Regions from separate parts of the Selenomonas sp. FOBRC9 genome, predicted to be linked through region 2. Evidence: riboswitches for the same ligand, from Rfam matches in the RefSeq annotation. Region 2 holds a riboswitch; each other region holds the start of a gene.
What was found. Region 2 has a riboswitch for molybdenum cofactor ahead of HMPREF1147_RS09235 (ABC transporter substrate-binding protein). Riboswitches for the same ligand answer to the same signal wherever they lie in the genome.
Positions count from the first base shown of each region.

Region 1: another riboswitch for molybdenum cofactor. It lies ahead of HMPREF1147_RS10385 (hydrogenase small subunit); the one in region 2 lies ahead of HMPREF1147_RS09235 (ABC transporter substrate-binding protein).
Region 3: another riboswitch for molybdenum cofactor. It lies ahead of modA (molybdate ABC transporter substrate-binding protein); the one in region 2 lies ahead of HMPREF1147_RS09235 (ABC transporter substrate-binding protein).
Region 4: another riboswitch for molybdenum cofactor. It lies ahead of HMPREF1147_RS03490 (TonB-dependent siderophore receptor); the one in region 2 lies ahead of HMPREF1147_RS09235 (ABC transporter substrate-binding protein).

Region 1 is NZ_ALJR01000044.1:66,368-70,767, reverse strand. Features, by position in the region: gene HMPREF1147_RS10390 (nickel-dependent hydrogenase large subunit) at 1-1,766, opposite strand, end outside; gene HMPREF1147_RS10385 (hydrogenase small subunit) at 1,763-2,851, opposite strand; molybdenum cofactor riboswitch at 3,126-3,268, opposite strand; gene HMPREF1147_RS10380 (hypothetical protein) at 3,372-4,283, opposite strand; gene HMPREF1147_RS10375 (M23 family metallopeptidase) at 4,313-4,400, opposite strand, start outside.
Region 2 is NZ_ALJR01000039.1:67,775-72,174, reverse strand. Features, by position in the region: gene HMPREF1147_RS09250 (MetQ/NlpA family ABC transporter substrate-binding protein) at 1-370, opposite strand, end outside; gene HMPREF1147_RS09245 (methionine ABC transporter permease) at 395-1,048, opposite strand; gene HMPREF1147_RS09240 (methionine ABC transporter ATP-binding protein) at 1,017-2,069, opposite strand; molybdenum cofactor riboswitch at 2,251-2,406, shown strand; gene HMPREF1147_RS09235 (ABC transporter substrate-binding protein) at 2,508-3,638, shown strand; gene HMPREF1147_RS09230 (iron ABC transporter permease) at 3,695-4,400, shown strand, end outside.
Region 3 is NZ_ALJR01000003.1:3,734-8,133, reverse strand. Features, by position in the region: gene HMPREF1147_RS00550 (sulfate/molybdate ABC transporter ATP-binding protein) at 1-959, opposite strand, end outside; gene modB (molybdate ABC transporter permease subunit) at 959-1,627, opposite strand; gene modA (molybdate ABC transporter substrate-binding protein) at 1,627-2,430, opposite strand; molybdenum cofactor riboswitch at 2,427-2,552, opposite strand; gene moaC (cyclic pyranopterin monophosphate synthase MoaC) at 2,564-3,040, opposite strand; gene HMPREF1147_RS00530 (molybdopterin-binding protein) at 3,377-4,400, shown strand, end outside.
Region 4 is NZ_ALJR01000012.1:142,819-147,218, forward strand. Features, by position in the region: gene HMPREF1147_RS03485 (methyl-accepting chemotaxis protein) at 1-1,317, shown strand, start outside; molybdenum cofactor riboswitch at 1,476-1,607, shown strand; gene HMPREF1147_RS03490 (TonB-dependent siderophore receptor) at 1,718-3,730, shown strand; gene HMPREF1147_RS03495 (transposase) at 4,261-4,400, shown strand, end outside.

The DNA.
Region 1 (4,400 bases), on a different contig from region 2:
TTGACCACCGTGTCCATCATGGACGCTTCGAACGCGCCATGTCCCTCCGCATCGTCGCGCGGGCAGGCGTTCCACGTCGTCGGGACGACCGCCTGATAGTTCGCGACCTTGCCGTCCTTGATGACGACCCAATGACTGAGACCGCCGCGCGGAGCCTCGTAGAAACCGACGCCCTTCGCTTCCTTCGGCCACGAGGAGGGTTCCCACTTCTCGTTGTTGACGACCGTCGTGTCGCCGCTCTTGATATTCGCGACGAGCTTGTCAAAGAAATATTTGCTGATCTCGGCTTGGAGCTGTGCGTCCAGTGCGCGCGCCGCCGTGCGTCCGACGGTCGAGGGGAGCCACGCCTCGGGCGGCACGCCGAGTACCTTCGTCACGGCGTCGACCTGATCGACGATCATCTGCTCCGCCCATGTGAGCTGCCCAAGGAGCCCCTGTTTTGCCTTCGTATAGAGGACGATGTAGCGGGCGAGGGGGCCGACCTCGCAGAGCTTGCCGCGCCATTTCGGCGTCTTGAGCCAAGAGTATTTGCCCTGTTCGTTGAGCGCCTTCCACTCGGTCTTTGTGCCTTCCTTCGGCTCGGTGTAGTTCGGGTCGGTGACGCCCTCCCACGGATGGAGCGCGTTCTTGTCGCCATTCGGATATTTGTACCACGCGTGATCGACGCTCTCGGCGATGCCCGCGGGATCGGAGACGTCCTCCATCGTGAACTCATGCACCTTTGCCTGCATGACGCCGCCCGCGAAGTCCTCGACGACGCCGTTGCAGCGCACGAGGAGGTTCTTGAAGAAATCGCCGTTCGTTGCGCCCGCGAAGGGTTCCTCGGGGAACATGCCGAACGCGAGGCAGCGCTTTTTCGCAAGTCCGCCGCCGTGTGTATAGCCCTGCTTGACGTACATCGCGCCGATGGCGAGGACGTCCGGGAGATAGTAGTCGTTCATCATGTCCCGCGCCGCGTTGATGGAGCGGTCGACGATAGCGAGCCGCGCCGCATTGATCGGGGCGTTGCCGTCCTCCATGGAGATGGAGCAGGGCATCCCGCCGAGAACGTAGTGCGGGTGCGGGTTCTTGCCGCCGAAGACGACGTGCGGGATAACGAGATCCTTTTGCTTGTCGAGCATCTCGAGGTAATGCGAGATCGCCATGAGATGCACCTCGGGCGGCAGCATCTGAAAGTCCGGATGATCCCACCACTGTGCGGAGAAGATGCCGAGCTGTCCGCTCTCGATGATCTTTTGAATCTTTGCCTTGAGCGCGGCGTAGTAGGAGGGCGTCGCGACAGGCATATCGTGCGGGTACGCCTCGGTGTCGAGTCCCGCGGGGCCGCGGAAGGGGAGGCGGTAGGTATCGAGCACCGTATTCTGGAGCGCCGCCGTCGCTGCGGGGTCGGCTTTGAGCGCTTCGATGGGGCTGACCCAGTCGAGCGCGTGCAGATGATAGAAGTGGACAATATGATCGTGTTCTCCGAGCGATGCCGCGATGATGTTGCGAATGTAATGCGCGTTCTTCGGGATCGTGATGCCGAACGCATCCTCCACGGCGCGCAGACAGCCGAGCGCATGGGACGACGTGCAGACGCCGCAGATGCGCTGGATATATGCCCACGCGTCGCGCGGGTCACGGTCGTGCATGACGAGCTCGAGCCCGCGCCATGCCGTGCCGGAAGAGATCGCATCCTGTACTTTCCCCGTTGCCTCGTCGACCTGAATCTCGACGCGCAGATGTCCCTCAATGCGGGTGATGGGGTCTACAACAACGTGTTTCATTCGTGCACCTCTTTCTCATGCGCGGCGAGTTCTTTCTCATGCATACGTTTCTGCACGAGACTTGCGCCCGCGTGCGCCGCAACGCCGACCGCAGTCGCCACGGCAAGACCTGCGCCGACCATGTCGACGTCGATGCCGTTATACTCCGGGAGACGGCGCGAGAACGGCGCCTGATCCCAGAAGTTCGCATTGCTGCACCCGATGCACGGCGCACCCGACTGGATCGGATACGACATGCCCTGGTACCAGCGGAGATTGCCGCAGGAGTTATAGGTCTCGGGGCCCCTGCAGCCGAGGTGATAGAGACACCAGCCCGCCTTTGCGCCCTCGTCGTCAAAGCGCTCGGCGAACATGCCCGCGTCGAAGAACGGGCGGCGGTAGCAGGTGTCGTGAATACGGTTGCCGTAGAACTGTTTCGGCCGTCCCTCCGCATCGAGCGGCGGCAGCGTGCCAAAGAGGGCGACGTGCATGAGAACGCCCGTCATGACCTCCGGGATCGGCGGGCAGCCGGGGACGGCGATGTAGGGTTTCGCTCCGATGAGCGAGCGGATGCCGCGCGACTCCGTGGGATTCGGCGCCGCCGCCTGAATACCTCCCGAGGTGGCGCAGGTGCCGTAGGCGACAACCGCCTTTGCGCCCGCGGCGACGCGTTTGAGCGTGTGCTCGAAGGAATGCCCGCCCGACATGCAGGTGTATGCATGTGTGCCGACCGCAACGCCGCCCTCGACGGCGAGAATGTATTCGCCGTGATACTTCTCCATTGTCTTTTCGAGGTGCTCCTCGAACGGCGCGCCGCAGCCCGCGCTCAGCACATGGCTGTATTCGAGCGCAATGCAGTTCAGTACGAGGTCGGAGGCGAGCGGCGCCCCCGAGCGGATGAACGACTCGTCACAGCCCGTACACTCGTGGCCGTGCAGCCAAATGACGACCGGCAGCGGTTTGACCTCCGCCGCCTCAACGACCTTCGTGAGGTTGTCCGTGCTCAATCCCATGAGCGACGTCAGCGTGACGCAGGCTTTCAAAAAGCTGCGCCGGCTCATACCCTTCGCCAGGTATGCCTCCCATAGACTCTCCCTCTTGTCCACGCTCCTGCCTCCTAACAATAATACACAGGCGATTGCCTTTCGGCACGGATAATAAATTCTTCCTATGAAGATTTTTTATTATTATACACCCGACGGGGCGAAGAAGATATATAATTCGCCCTCTTCCTCCAATCATTTTTATCTGCGCCAATCCCAACTTTATATATAAAAAGGGGACCGCCTCCCGTGCCAAATGCACGACAAACAATCCCTCTGCATCCTGCGCGGCTGCTCATTCCGCACGGTAAGATCGCAAGCAGGTCTTGCGGCAGCGGTTATTCGTCGTTTCCTTTTCGATACGGGAAGGCGCGCGCATTTCTGCGCGTACCCGGTGCGCGCGGGGCGGAAGTCCCCCGGCGCAGGCGCAATATCATAGGCGAAGCCCTTAGATATTTTTGCTCGGAAACGCGGGACGATAGTAATTCTCTATCTGCCCCATAGTTATTTAATGATAACTTCATACTATCAGGATTCACGCCCGCTGTCAATAATCTACGCGAATACTACGGTAAAATTTTATTTATTGTTTGAATTTCAGCCTGTGCGCGAGTTTTTTCACCGTATCGCGCTCCTTCTCCGCCATGGTGTCCGGGCGGATCTCTGCCGGCTCACCGTCGCGTGCGCTGTCGGCGAGTACCTTTTCGTCCGCGCCGACGGCAATCACCGCGTAGGTGCTGACCGTATTTTTCTTGAGATCCATGACCCGCCGCTGGAGTGTGTAGCGCAGCTCTTTGTAGTCCTCGTCGTGCATGGCGTCCGCGAACTGCGCACGACCGAACTCGTTGTAGAGGATGAGCTGCCAGTAGGAAATGGTGCCGTCTTTATTCCGGTGCATTTTGCCGCGGTCAACGAACCACCCGCGCCGCTCGTCGCCCTCAACGAAGACCCAGTGCCCCTCTGCAAGTGTGGGCGCTTTGAGATGGGGATTTACTTCGTAGATCTTATCGATCAGCTTTTCGATCTCCGCGGTCACCTCGTCCACGGCGGCATTGATCTCATCCTCATCTTCCGTATCCGCCGTCCTGTCTGCGGCCATGGCGCTCTGCCATGCGTCCTTATCGCCGACATACGCATACCCCACCGGGCGGTCGTCTTTCGTGGGCGGGGCATCCGTTTCGTGTGCGGCATCGGCGCGCGCACCATGCTCATCGGATGATACAGTGCTTTTTTCCTCTGTGCTGTCTTGGCCGCTTTCCTTGCCATCCTGTTTGACGCGGGTATCCTGCGGTTCCTCAACTTCGCCGCCGAGTTCGTCCATCTCCTCGGCGAGCTTCTTATCCTCGCTTGCGGGAGCGTCGTTCTTCGCCTCGTCTGCAGATGTTTCCTCCGCTGTGGTCACCGTGTGGCTCTCCGATTTCTCCGCTGCGATACCGCAAACGGGGAGGAGTAAAATCCCTGCAGCGAGAAGATATGCGAACGATTTTGTTTGCATGACAAGATTCCTTTCTCTCTATCTCTCTATCAAAGGTACGGTGCCGGGTTCACGGGCTGTCCGTTCAGGCGCACCTCATAGTGCAGGTGCGGCCCGGTGGAATGCCCTGTCGAGCCG
Region 2 (4,400 bases):
CGAGCTTTTTGATCTTGTGCGAGTAGATCCCCATCGGTTCGATGTGGACGCCGAGGACGTTCACGAGCTTGACCTCGGGATGCTCCTGCATGAAGTTCTTCAGATACGGCTCATGCTGGAAGAAGTTCGCGTCGATTTCCTTGTCGTTCGTCGCGAGGTTTGGCTGCACATAGTCGTTGAACTCGACGATCTCGAGCTTCACACCGTCCTTTTCGAGCTCGGGCTTGATCGCCTCGAGGATCTCGGCATGGGGGACGGGGGAGGCGCCGACCTTGACGACCTTCTCCGATTTGGCGTTATTGTCTCCGCCGCCGCAGCCAACCATAGCGAGTGCTGCAATTGCGAGGACGAGGGTGAGCAGTTTTTTCATAGAGTACCTCCTTGTGGATAGAGATTACCTTTTATTCAGACGTGCGGCGAGGGCATTGCCCGCAAGCTGCACGAGCTGGACGAGGATGATGAGGATGACGACGGTCGCGATCATGATGTCGGGGCGGAACCGCTGGTAGCCGTAGCGGATCGCGAGGTCGCCGAGCCCACCGCCGCCGATCGCGCCCGCCATGGCGGATTCGCCGACGAGAGCGATGACGACGGTTGTGAGCTGACTGACGATGCCCGGCATGGACTCGGGGAGCAGCACGCGCGTGACGATCTGCATCGGAGTGGCGCCCATGGCGAGCGCGGCTTCGATGAGACCGTGCGGCACCTCGCGCAGAGACGTCTCGACCTGTCGTCCGATGAAGGGGACGGAGGCGATGACGAGCGGCACCATGGCGGCGGTTGTGCCGATGGCGGAGCCGACGATGAGACGTGTGAGCGGGATGATGGCGACCATGAGGATGATAAAGGGGACGGAACGCACAGCGTTGACGACGGCGCCGACGGTGCGGTTCACGCCCGGGGCGTCGAGGATCTCTCCCTTTGCCGTGACGTGCAGGAGCACGCCGAGCGGGATGCCGACGGCGCTCGCGATGATCATGCTGACGAGCACCATGTAGACGGTTTCGCCCAGCGCCTTAGTCAGCAGGGGCATCATTTCGGCGGACATAGCCGATCACCTCCTGTTTCAAATGCTGTGCGGACAGATACGAGATCGCCGCGTCGATCTCCGCGGTTTCGCCGCGCAGACCGATGATCATGCGCCCAAAGGGCTGATCCTTCATCTGGTCGAGCGTGCCGAAGAGCATCGTGACCTCGATATCGGGGAACAGGCGGATCATGTCGGCGAGTACGGGATCATCCGCGTTCTCGCCGAGGAAGGTGAGCCGCAGGAGCATGTAGCTGCCCGGCGTCGGCGACGCCTCGATCGGGTTGCCGCGGAACGCCGTCGGCAGGTCGTTCGAGAGCAGAACGCTGATAAATTCCTTCGTAATCGCTTGCCGGGGCTCGGTAAAGACATCTACAACGTCGCCCTCCTCTGCGATGACACCGCCGTCGAGCACGGCGACGCGGTCGCAGATGTCCTTGATGACCTGCATCTCGTGCGTGATGACGACGACCGTCAGACCGAGCCGGCGGTTGATGTCGCGGATGAGCGCGAGGATGGACTTCGTCGTCTGTGGGTCGAGCGCGGAGGTTGCCTCGTCACACAGCAGCACCTTTGGATCGCCCGCGAGCGCGCGCGCGATGCCAACGCGCTGTTTCTGCCCGCCCGAGAGATGGCTCGGATACGCGTCCGCCTTGTCCGCGAGACCGACGAGCGCGAGGAGCTCCGTGACCTTTGGGCGGATCTCCTCGGCGGAGCGTCCCGCGAGCCGCAGCGGAAAGGCGACGTTGTCGTAGACAGTCGCCGAGGACAGCAGGTTAAAATGCTGAAAGATCATGCCGATGTGGCGGCGCTCTTCGCGCAGTTCGCTCTCGCTCATCGCAGTCAGATCGCGTCCGTCAATGATCACCTCACCGCTTGTTGGGCGCTCGAGCAGATTGATGCATCGGATGAGCGTGGATTTGCCTGCGCCCGAGAGTCCGACGATGCCGTAGATCGTGCCGCGCTCGATGCGCAGATTGATGCCGCGCAGGGCGTGGACGTCGTCCGCGTATGTTTTAATGATATTTTTGAGTTCAATCATATACAGCCCTCCTTTGGGCAAGGTTAGAAACAAACGTAGCACAGACGAGAACTTTTGTCAATGTTTTCGGACGAATGCGAGAGGCTTTGCGCAACTTTTTTCAGATTTTTATCGGATGGGAAAAAGGCGGTGCAGATACTTGTATTGTGGACACCCTCATGCTATACTAATGAAAACTCCATAACGAGGTGTTTTTCGAGCCGTCGGCGCCTACGGCTTTGCTATGGCGCGGCGGCCTGACCGGGATTTTCACGGTCACGGGGGACGGATTGGAAACGGACGCCCCTTCCGCGGGCGCGCAGCGTCTGCATTGTAAAGGAAAACCGGCAGGAGCATGGTGCGCTTTTTCGCGTGCAGTCGATGCCCCCGGATTTCCGGCGGGCATTTTTTGATGCCCGGGCGATGGGATTTCGGCACATGCCGAGAAAGGGGAATTCAATGAGGGCAGGAACAGAGTTCATGCGGCGCATCTCGGCGCTGCTCGCGTGCGCGGTCACTGCGGCGGCCCTGCTCACGGGCTGCGGGCAGACGGCAAAACAGGCGGCGGAGCAGACCTCTGCACAGGAGACGTACAAGTTTACGGATCAGGCGGGAAACGCGGTCGAGGTCAAGGCACCCGTCGAGCGCATGGTCGTCCTCCAGCATCATTCGCTCGACATCATCTGCCAACTCGGCGGACAGGACAAGATTGTCGGCGTCGAGTCGACGTGGCAGCGCGATCTCGGCGACTACATCGCGGACATCTGGCCCGCGATCAAGGAGATGAAAACACCCGGCACGCTCTCGCAGCCCAACATCGAGGAGATCGCCGCGCTCAAGCCCGACATCGTGATCGTCGCCTCGCAGTCGGATCAGGCATCCGCGGCAAAGCTGCGCGAGATGGGCATCCCCGTTGCGGTCATTTCTCTGCGCGGCGAGGGCAAGCAGGCGGAGGCGCAGAATCCGCGCCTTTCCAATGCGGACAAGGCGTATACGGACGGGCTGCATAACGCGATCGAGATCCTCGGACACCTCACGGGACGCGATGCGAAGGCAAAGGAGCTCTGGGCGTTCGCCGAGGAGAGCCGCGCGATCGTCGAGAAAGCGGTCGGCGACATCCCCGATGCGGAGCGCGTGACGGCGATCCCCGTGTCGAGCAAGCACATGGTCTACGGCAACGATAAATATGTCGGCTGTATGCTTCTGCGCGCGGGCGCGGTGAACCCGGCGGCGAAGGACATTCAAGGCAACGGCGAATACAACGTCGAGTCGCTGGCAAAGTGGAACCCCGACGTCATCATCTCGCAGGATCGCTATCCCGAGGTCTACAAGGAGCTTACGACCGATCCCGCCTATGCACAGCTGCGCGCTGTGCAGAACGGGAACGTCATCAACGCGCCGTACTGGGCAAAGCCGTGGGGCAACCCGGACGCGGATTCCGTTGCACTCGGCGAGCTGTGGCTCGCGCACATGTTCTACCCGAGCAAGGTGAGCGCGGACGTTGTGCTAGAGCGCGCAAAGGCGTTCTACGAGACGTTCTACGGCGTGCCGTTCACGGGCACGGTGGATGCGGGAATCAAGGCAAAATGACGGGAACAAAATTGTTCACCCATGGGGGGCGGGGCGCACTGTGCGTCCTGCTCCCTTTGGCGTGTATCCTATTTTCACTGACACTCGGAGCGTACTATATCCCCGTGGAGCACGTCTTTCACATCCTCACCGCAGACGTGACAGGGACGCTTCCCGCGGATATCATGCCCATGGAGGTCTCGATGATCTACGACGTGCGCCTGCCGCGCGTCGTCGCCGCCGTGCTCGCGGGCTGCGGGCTGGCGGTCGCGGGCGGCGTCTTTCAGGCGCTCTTTGGCAACCCGCTCGCCAGTCCCTACACCCTCGGCGTCAGCAACGGTGCGGGCTTCGGCGCGGCGCTTGCCATCGTGCTCACGACGAGCGCGGCGGCGGTGCAGATCTCTGCGCTCGCGTTCGGCATCGTCTCGGTCGGGCTGACCTTCCTCCTCGCAGGGCGCAAGAGGAGCGCGCCCGTGACCATGATCCTCTCGGGGATGCTTGTCAGCGCTTTTTTCTCCTCGCTCGTCGCGCTGCTGAAATTCACCGCCGACCCGCAGGAAAAACTCCCGCAGATCGTCTACTGGCTCATGGGCTCGCTCGCGAGCGTGCGCTATGACGGCCTGCTGCTCGTCCTGCCCGCGTATATCGCCGCACTCGCGCTGCTCCTCCTCTATCGCTGGCGCATCAATATTCTCAGCATGGGAACGCAGGAGGCGCGCTCGATGGGCGTCTCCGTTACGCGCGACCGCGCCCTCATCATCCTCGCGGCAACGCTCCTCACCT
Region 3 (4,400 bases), on a different contig from region 2:
CAGCGGATGCTCTTCATGTCCGAGGCGAATCGGAGCATGACGATGTAGGAGAATGTGCTCTCGATGATCTCGGTGACGGCGGCGGGGAATGTGTTCTCCGCGCCGGTTTCGGCGATGCTCATATGGTGCGCGCGGATGGCGACGGATCGGATGTCCTCTAGGTGATCTGCGGCCTCCTGCGGTACGGCGAGCGTGATGCCCCAGTCGGTCGCCGTGACGTGCGTTTCGTCCACGCGGCGGGCGGCAGAGATGTTCTTGCAGCCCGTGAGCGTGGTCGCGGCACGCGTGCTCGGATTCCGAAAGAGTTCGTGTTTGTCCATCGGTGGCGTAAGTTGTCCGCGGTCGACGGTTGCGATCTCGCGTGCGATGCGGAATGCCTCGTCACGGTCGTGGGTGACGAGGATTGCCGAGATGTCCTGCATGGCGAGGATCTCGCGCAGTGCCGTTTCGATCTGCCACTTGAGATGGGTGTCGAGAGCGGAGAGCGGCTCATCGAGGAGCAGCACGTCCGCGCCGCGTGCGAGAATGCGTGCAAAGGCGACGCGCTGCTGCTGTCCGCCCGAGAGCCCCGCAGGATAGGCATGCTCCAGCCCGTCGAGGGAGAAGCGTGCGACGTTTTCGGCAAAGACGCGCTCCTTTTCTTCCCGCGAACCATCGAGTGCGAAGATGATGTTCTCCCGCACGGTCATGTTCGGAAAGAGGGCGTAGTTCTGAAAGAGGTAGCCGACGCTGCGTGCCTGCGGCGGGAGGTTGATGTCCTTCGCACTGTCGTAGAGAGTGCGTCCGTTGAGCACGATCTGTCCGCGATCGGGCCGCTCGAGCCCCGCGATGCACTTGAGCGTCATGCTCTTGCCGCTGCCCGATGCGCCGAGGAGGACGAGGGTCGTGTCCGTGAGGGTAAAGTCCGCTGCAAGCGTGAAGTCACGCAGGCGTTTTTCGATGTTGACGATCAGCTCCATCAGCGCACCTCGCTCTTGAGATAGAGGTTCATGGCGCCGATAAAGACGAGTGAAAAGAGCGAGATGACGATCGCCCAGCGAAACGCGAGGTCGTAGTCGTTTGCCTGCACCGCCGCGTAGATCGCGGTCGACATCGTCTGCGTGTGCCGCGGGATGTTGCCGGCGAACATGATGGTCGCGCCGAACTCGCCGAGCGCACGGGCAAACGAGAGGACAAGCCCCGCGAGGATGCCGTGGCGCGCGTTCGGCAGGACGATGCGCCAAAAGATGCGCCAATTGCTGGCGCTGAGCGTTTGTGCCGCGTGGATCATGTTCCGGTCGATCGCTTCGAACGCGCCGCGCGCCGTGCGGTACATGAGCGGCAGGCTCACGATGACCGCCGCGATGACCGCCGCGCGCCATGTAAAGACGAGCGGCAAGTCAAGCGAGAGGAGGAAACTCCCGATGGCGCTGCGCTTTCCGAGAAAGAGCAGGAGGAAGAATCCGACGACGGTCGGCGGCAGGACGAGCGGGAGCGTGATGATCGCGTCGGCGGCGGTGCTCACAAAGCGGCTGCGAATCTGCAGAACGCCCCATGCGAGCGCGATGCCGACGAAGAATGTGATCACGGTCGCAAGTCCCGAGACCTGAAGCGATATGATGAGCGGTGAGAGCGTTTCGTCCGTCATTATTTCACGGTAAAGCCGTATTTCTTAAAGACTTCCTTCGCTGCATCCGATTGAATGAATGTGAGGAATTCTTTCGCGGCTTCCATATGCGGCGCATCCTTGAGGACGGCGGCAGGGTAGACGATGGGCTTATGCGTGTCGGCGGGGGCGACGGCGGCGACCTTTACCTTATCGGAGACGGCTGCATCCGTTGCGTAGACGACGCCGCAGTCCGCGTCGCCCGTCTCGACCCATGCGAGCACCTGACGGACGTCGGAGCCGTAGACGGCACGCTCTTTGACCTGATCGAGGATGCCGAGCTTCGTAAAGACCTCTTCGCTGTACTGTCCGACGGGGACGCCCTTCGGCTCGCCGAGCGCGATGTGCTTGACCGCGGGATCGAGCACTGCCTTAAAGTCGGGCAGGTTCAGCTTGCTGTCCTTCGCCGTGATGAGGACGACGTCGTTGATGAGGAGGTCGACGCGCGTGCCGCCCTCGAGGAGCTTCTTCTCATCGAGCGCGTTCATCTGCTTTTGTGCGGCGGAGACGAATACGTCGGCGGCGCCGCCGTTTTCGATCGCCTGCTGGAGGGCGCCGCTGCTGCCGAAGTTATAGACGAGCTTCACGTTCGCGTGATCTTTCTCGTACATCGTGGCGAGTTCCTTCATCGCGTCCGTGAGGCTCGCCGCGGCTGAGACCTGCAGCTCGACGTTTTCGGCGGCCTTTTTCGGCGCGTCGGCCGCCTTGTCGCCGCCGCAGCCTGCGGCGAGCAGTGCCGTCGAAGCGACGGCGACGGTCAGCATTTTCTTGATGTTCAGTTTCATTTGGTATGCTCCTTTACAAAAATAGGCAGGCATGGCGGTTTCCCCCCATACCCCGTGACGCGCGTGCGTCAGGCAGGCGCTCGTAGCCGTGCCGTAGAGCCGTCCTGCTCGGAGTTCCCCGTGGGGACTGTGGTCAGCGGATGAATGTGCCGCTCTTGCCGCCGGACTTGCGTTCGAGGCGGATGTCCGTGATCTCCATGCGCTTGTCGATCGCCTTGCACATGTCGTAGACGGTCAGCAGCGCGACGCTGACGGCGTGCAGGGCTTCCATCTCGACGCCCGTTTCGCCCGTGACCTTGACGGTCGCGGCGGCGCGGACGATCGGCTGCGGATCGCGCGTGAGCGTGAAGTCGACGGTGCATTTCGAGATGGGCAGCGGGTGGCAGAGCGGGATCGTGTCCGATGTGTGCTTTGCCGCCATGATGCCCGCGATGCGCGCGACGCCGAGGACGTCGCCCTTTGCCGCCGTGCCGTCCTCGATGGCGGCGTAGACCGCCTCGCTCACGCGGATGATGCCCGTCGCGAGGGCTTCGCGGTGCGTCGTTTCCTTGCCGCTCACGTCGACCATGACGGCGGCGCCGTGCTCGTCGAAATGCGTTAGATTCGGCATGATGCTCCTCCTTTCCGTTCTAATGTGTTCATCATATCCTAGTGGTGGGAGAAAATCAATGCCTTTTGTCACTTTCATGGAAAAGAAACACTGTGAGAGCCCGCTCAGAGGCAAAATTATTCTAGTTATTTTGCACGGTTGCTGTGAAAAAAGTCATAGAGAAAATTTATTTGATGTGCTATAATCAATAAAAAGAATGTATAAGTGAGAATGAGTTTTAACTAGATATTAATTTGAAACGAGTCGCTCTAGATTCGTTCGAACTGTGTATTATATTGCGGCATTTGTGCGAATAGGGGCGCGCGGATGCCGGCACCGACGGAACGGGGGGAGACTATGCGTGAGGTGCGTGTGCAGGATGCGGTCGGTATGACGCTTTGCCATGACATTACCGAGATTGTGCGCGGCAGGACGAAGGGCGCGCGGTTCCGCAAGGGCGATGTGATCCGGCTGGACGACATTCCCGTGCTCCTGCGGCTGGGCAAGGAGCATCTCTATGTGTGGGAAGAGAACGAGCGGATGCTGCACGAGAACGATGCGGCGGCGATCCTGCGCGATCTTTGTCAAAACGAGCACATGACGGCGAGCGAGCCGAAAGAGGGCAAGATCGAGCTGAAGGCGACGGTCGACGGCGTTTTTGAGCTCGACGAGGAGCGTCTTGACGCGGTGAACGACATCGACGACGTGATGATCGCGACGATCGCGCAGCATTACCCGGTGAAGGCGGGGGCAAAGCTCGCAGGGATGCGCGTCATCCCTCTTGTGATTGAAAAAGGAATTATGGAACAGGTACGCGTTGCGGCGGGCAATGAGCCGCTGCTGCGCCTTTTGCCATACAGAAAAATGAAAGTCGGCGTCGTGACGACAGGCTCCGAGGTGTTCCATGGGCGCATCAAGGATACGTTTACGCCCGTGCTTGACAGTAAGCTGCGCGCGTTCGGGCTGCGTGTGGACGAGCACCGTCTCTCGGACGACGGAACGGAGCACACGCGCGCGGCGATCGCGGAGCTGCTCGACATGGGGATGGACATGGTGCTCTGCACGGGCGGCATGAGCGTCGATCCCGACGACCGCACGCCCGCCGCGATCAAGGCGACGGGCGCGCGCATCGTGACCTACGGCGCACCCGTACTCCCGGGCGCGATGTTCATGCTCTCGTATTATGAAAAAGAGGGGCGGCAGGTGCCCATCATGGGACTGCCGGGCTGCGTGATGTACTCGCCCGCGACCATCTTTGACATCGTACTGCCGCGCGTTGTGGCAGGGAGCGAGTGGACGCGGCGTCAGATTCGCCGGCTCGGCATCGGCGGGCTGTGCATGGAGTGCAAGGTCTGTCACTATCCCGTCTGTCCGTTTGGAA
Region 4 (4,400 bases), on a different contig from region 2:
CATACCAATGAACGTAAGTCGGCGACGACGGGGCGTGAGGCGGTTTATGTATTCCGTCAAATTCATTTCCAAGGGCTTGAGAACGCAACGCCGTGGGTGATCTACTCCATCACGGATGAGAACGTATTTGTTGGTGAAGCGCGCAACATGGTGATCTTTTCTGTTGTGTTGGCGATTATCTGCGCGGCCGCCCTTGTTGTTGTATTGGCACTCTTTGTTAAAAAGCGTCTCATCACACCGATCAGTGACGTCTGCGGCGTTTTGACCCGATTTGCAGATCTTGATCTCGATAAGGACAAGGGAGCGAAGGTGCGTACACATGCTTCTCGCAGCGATGAGATCGGCATGATGGTAACGGCGCTCTCACGTATGGCAAACAGTTTGCGAGAGATCATTGGAAAGATCAACGGTGCGTCTCAGTCCGTCGCCGCGACGAGCGAAGAGCTGACTGCGACTGCGCAGAACACCTCGCATTCGGCGGAGGAAGTGCGCAAAGGCATTCACGGCATCGCCGAGAGTGCGCGCGTACAGGTCAAGGATACGCAGGATGCCGTGGATCACACCAACGAGATTTTGCAGCTCCTCGAAGCCAACGACAAGGTCATGGAGGAGATGAACGAGGCGACCGCGAACATCGCGAAGCGCCAGACCGAGGGCGCGGAGATCTTGACCGATCTCCTCAAGAAGTCTGCCGAGACTTCCGATGCGACGCAGGAAGTCTCGCGCGTCGTCGAGGAGACGAATCAGAGCGCGGAGCGCATCGAAGAGGCGAGCGCGATGATCCAGTCCATCTCCGAGCAGACGAACCTCCTCGCGCTCAACGCGGCCATCGAGGCTGCGCGCGCGGGTGAAGCGGGACGCGGGTTTGCCGTCGTCGCCGAGGAGATCCGCAAACTCGCCGAGCAGTCGCGCGGCTTTACGGATGAGATCAGCGGCATCATCGGTGAGCTCAAGACCAAAGCGCAGCAGGCGGTCGATACCATGGAAGTCTCGAAGAAACTGGTTGAAGAGAGCAACGTCAACCTCGGACGCACACAGCGGCGCTTTGACATGATCGCAGAGGCAGTCGCAGGAGCGAACAGAGTCGTCACGAAGCTGAACGAGTCCTCCAAGCGCCTCAATGAGAAGAACCAAGCGATCGCCGCAGTCTCCGCGAAACTTATGGACATGGCGCACGAGAACGATGTCACGACTGACGAAGCTGAGGCATCCGTCGATACGCAGACGCAGGCGCTCGCCGACATCGCCGAGGCAAGCGAAAGCCTCGCACAGATCGCAACCGATCTGCAGAATGAGGTGGGGCGGTTTAACGTCTAAAAGGAAAGCAGCCATTTCATCAATAAAAAGGGCGGCACATCAACGTATATTTGTACCGATGTGCCGTCCTTTTGATGTAGTCGTTCATATATGGGGAAGGTGTGAAAAAAGTCATTGACACTTGTTAATTCTCTTTGATAAAATTAATTATAAATTGTAAAATAAACGAGTTCCGAGCAAAGATACCTACGGGGAGCACCTATGGTATCGCGCCTGAGCAATCTGCTCACAGGGGAACGGCGGAAACGCCGCGCCCTTCCGTACTGAAAAGGAAATCGGCAGCGACCGCTGTGACGGAGCATGAAACCGGCAGGGGAACTGTTTGCTGTGCCGACGGTACGGGAAACGGTTCTTTTTTATTATATGCGGTTCATAGCTGTAAAGAGAAAGGGAGATTGGTATGAATAAAAAGAGCGCGTATCGGTTGGCTCTTGCCGCAGCGGTTACGGCGGGACTGGGCTTTGCGTTCCTGCCTCAGGCGCAGGCGGCATCGACGGTTGAGCCGTATGAGACAGGCGACGTTGTTGTCGAGGCGGATGGGGTTGATAAGTATCTCGTCACGACGAATACCATCACGGCGGAGGAGATCAAGGATCGCGGCTATCGCGACCTCTCAGAGATCCTCTCGCAGGTGCCGGGGCTTTACATGGCACCTGCCGATAAGAACAGTAAGATGGTCCGTATCCGCGGTGCGGCAGCCGATCAGACGAAAGTCTATATTGACGGTGTACCGACATTCCCCCTTACGGGAATTGCATCTAATGCGGCAGCTGATCTTTCCACAATCCCCGCGGACAGCATCGCAAAGGTTGAGATCATCAAGGGACCCGGCCCTGTGCGATACGGTACGGACTATAAGGGCGGCGTAATCCTCGTTACAACGAAGGACGGTGAAGGCGCAGGAAGATTACACTTGCATCTTGGCGGCGGCTCACATCATGCTTATGATATGCGTATCGGCTACAGCGGCAGCGATAGGAACGTCAGCTACGCCGTGAATGTCTCGCGCCGCCATACGAATGGCTATCAGCCGAATGAAGAGAATACGAAAACCTATTTCGACGGAAAGATCAAGGTCAAGACGGCGGAAAAATCTACGCTGACACTCAGCGGCTACTATTCCAATATGGATGCCGAGATTGCCAATAATATTGATCCGGTGACAGGAGCGGTGCTCAATAACGGAACAAACTGGTCTGTTGCGGCAGGGAACGGCATCACGAGGCCGATGAAACAGAATAACAAAACACGGGATTGGCATTATGACGGCTTTAAGCAGTCGAATATTGCCCTTCAGTTCGAGAGCCGCCCGAGTGATAAGTGGCAGTATGATGTGCAGTATTATCATTTGGTTGATGATAATAATTTATGGGTGCGGAACCTGTTGACCAGAGAAGGCGGGAGTCTCACACACTTTACCGCAGGCGCACCTCAGTGGTATCGCAGCGGGTGGTTTTCGAAGGGAAACGGTATTGAGACCAATGCCTCCGCGGCACTTGGAGCAAAACATCAGCTCGGCTTTGGTGCGAAATATATAAAGATTGACTGGCATACGGACGAGAATAATACCGGTTACAGCGAGCGTGGTGCGGATAAGAGGCAAGCGTTCTATGTGGAGGATGCATGGAGTTTTGACGCACGTACCCGCATGACGCTGGGGCTCCGTTATGAGAGCGTAGCGCAGGATCACGCGAGTTCAAGTGAAACAAAACAAGAAAGTAAAGAACACGCAACTGACCCTGTGCTTAATATTACACACGATCTGACGAAGGATGATACTGTTCGATTTTCAGCCGGGCGTACGCATTTCTTTGTTCAGGCAAAGAGTGCAGCGACGAATATCCGTCAAGGCATTCCTATACCGAAACCGGAACGCAACCGAAACTATGAGATCGGCTGGAAGCATCGGTTCGGATCGCAGGCATCGCTCGATCTTTCTATATTCCGGACGGACGTAACGGATCGCATCACGCGCATTGTTCGGGGAGGTCCATACTACAATGTCGACCGGACGCGTATCCGTGGTCTGGAACTTGGCTATCGGCAAACCTTTAGCAGCCGTTGGCATGGTTTTGCCAACTATACATGGATGAAAGCTGAAGACATAACGGGCGGAAACACAACAGATGCGACGGGGCTGCCGAAACAGATGTTCAATCTTGGTGCGACCTATCGTATGGGCAAATGGCGCTCGACACTTTTGGGGCGCGCTGTCAGCGGGTGGACAAACGGCAGCGGCAGACCGAACAGCAAGGGATACCTCACAATGGATCTCGACCTGCGATATCGCCCGCAGACCGATTTAGAGTGCTTCCTACGCGTGAATAATATCTTTAATACGGACTACCAGGACAAGCTCTATCATGATGCACAGGGCGCAAACGTCATGCTTGGCGTCGAGATGGATTTCTAAGCATTTAGGTCACAAAAGAAACGCAATCCTATCGTTCCGTGGGGGACGAGGGATTGCGTTCTTTCGTAGCATGAAGTATCTTTAGTATATGAACATGGGGACATAGAAGCGCGGAATGGTACGCCGTCGTCTATCGAAGGAAGGAGAATTTATCCATCTGTCTCGATGTTGTTCAGCCGCCATGCATCGGGGGAGGGCGGCATAATATGGGGGATGTTTATGTTCTAATGTCAATGGGCAGCTCTTCAAAACGACGGCATACAATTTTGTACCATCTTGGATAAATGGTTCGATTCGCGTGCACCTAACATCGTGTGCAAACATCATGATATACGCGCGCCCCGTAGGGGCACGGCGGTGCCGTGCCCTTGGACAACATACGCACGCCATGCAATAGGACGAAAGCCGATACACATACACTTTACATGATAGGAGCAGGAGGAAAGCCGTGTCGTATGATCCCTCCGTACATCATCGCCGCAGCATTCGCATAAAAAGGATACGATTATACACAAAACGGCGCATATTTTATTACTGTATGCACCTACCGGCATCGTCCTTTGTTTGGAAAAATAAAACAGGGGGAAATGATATGCAACCCGTTTGGCGATATTGTGGTGGATGAATGGCTAAAGACCGGGCTTTTACGATCATATGTCCTGATAGACGA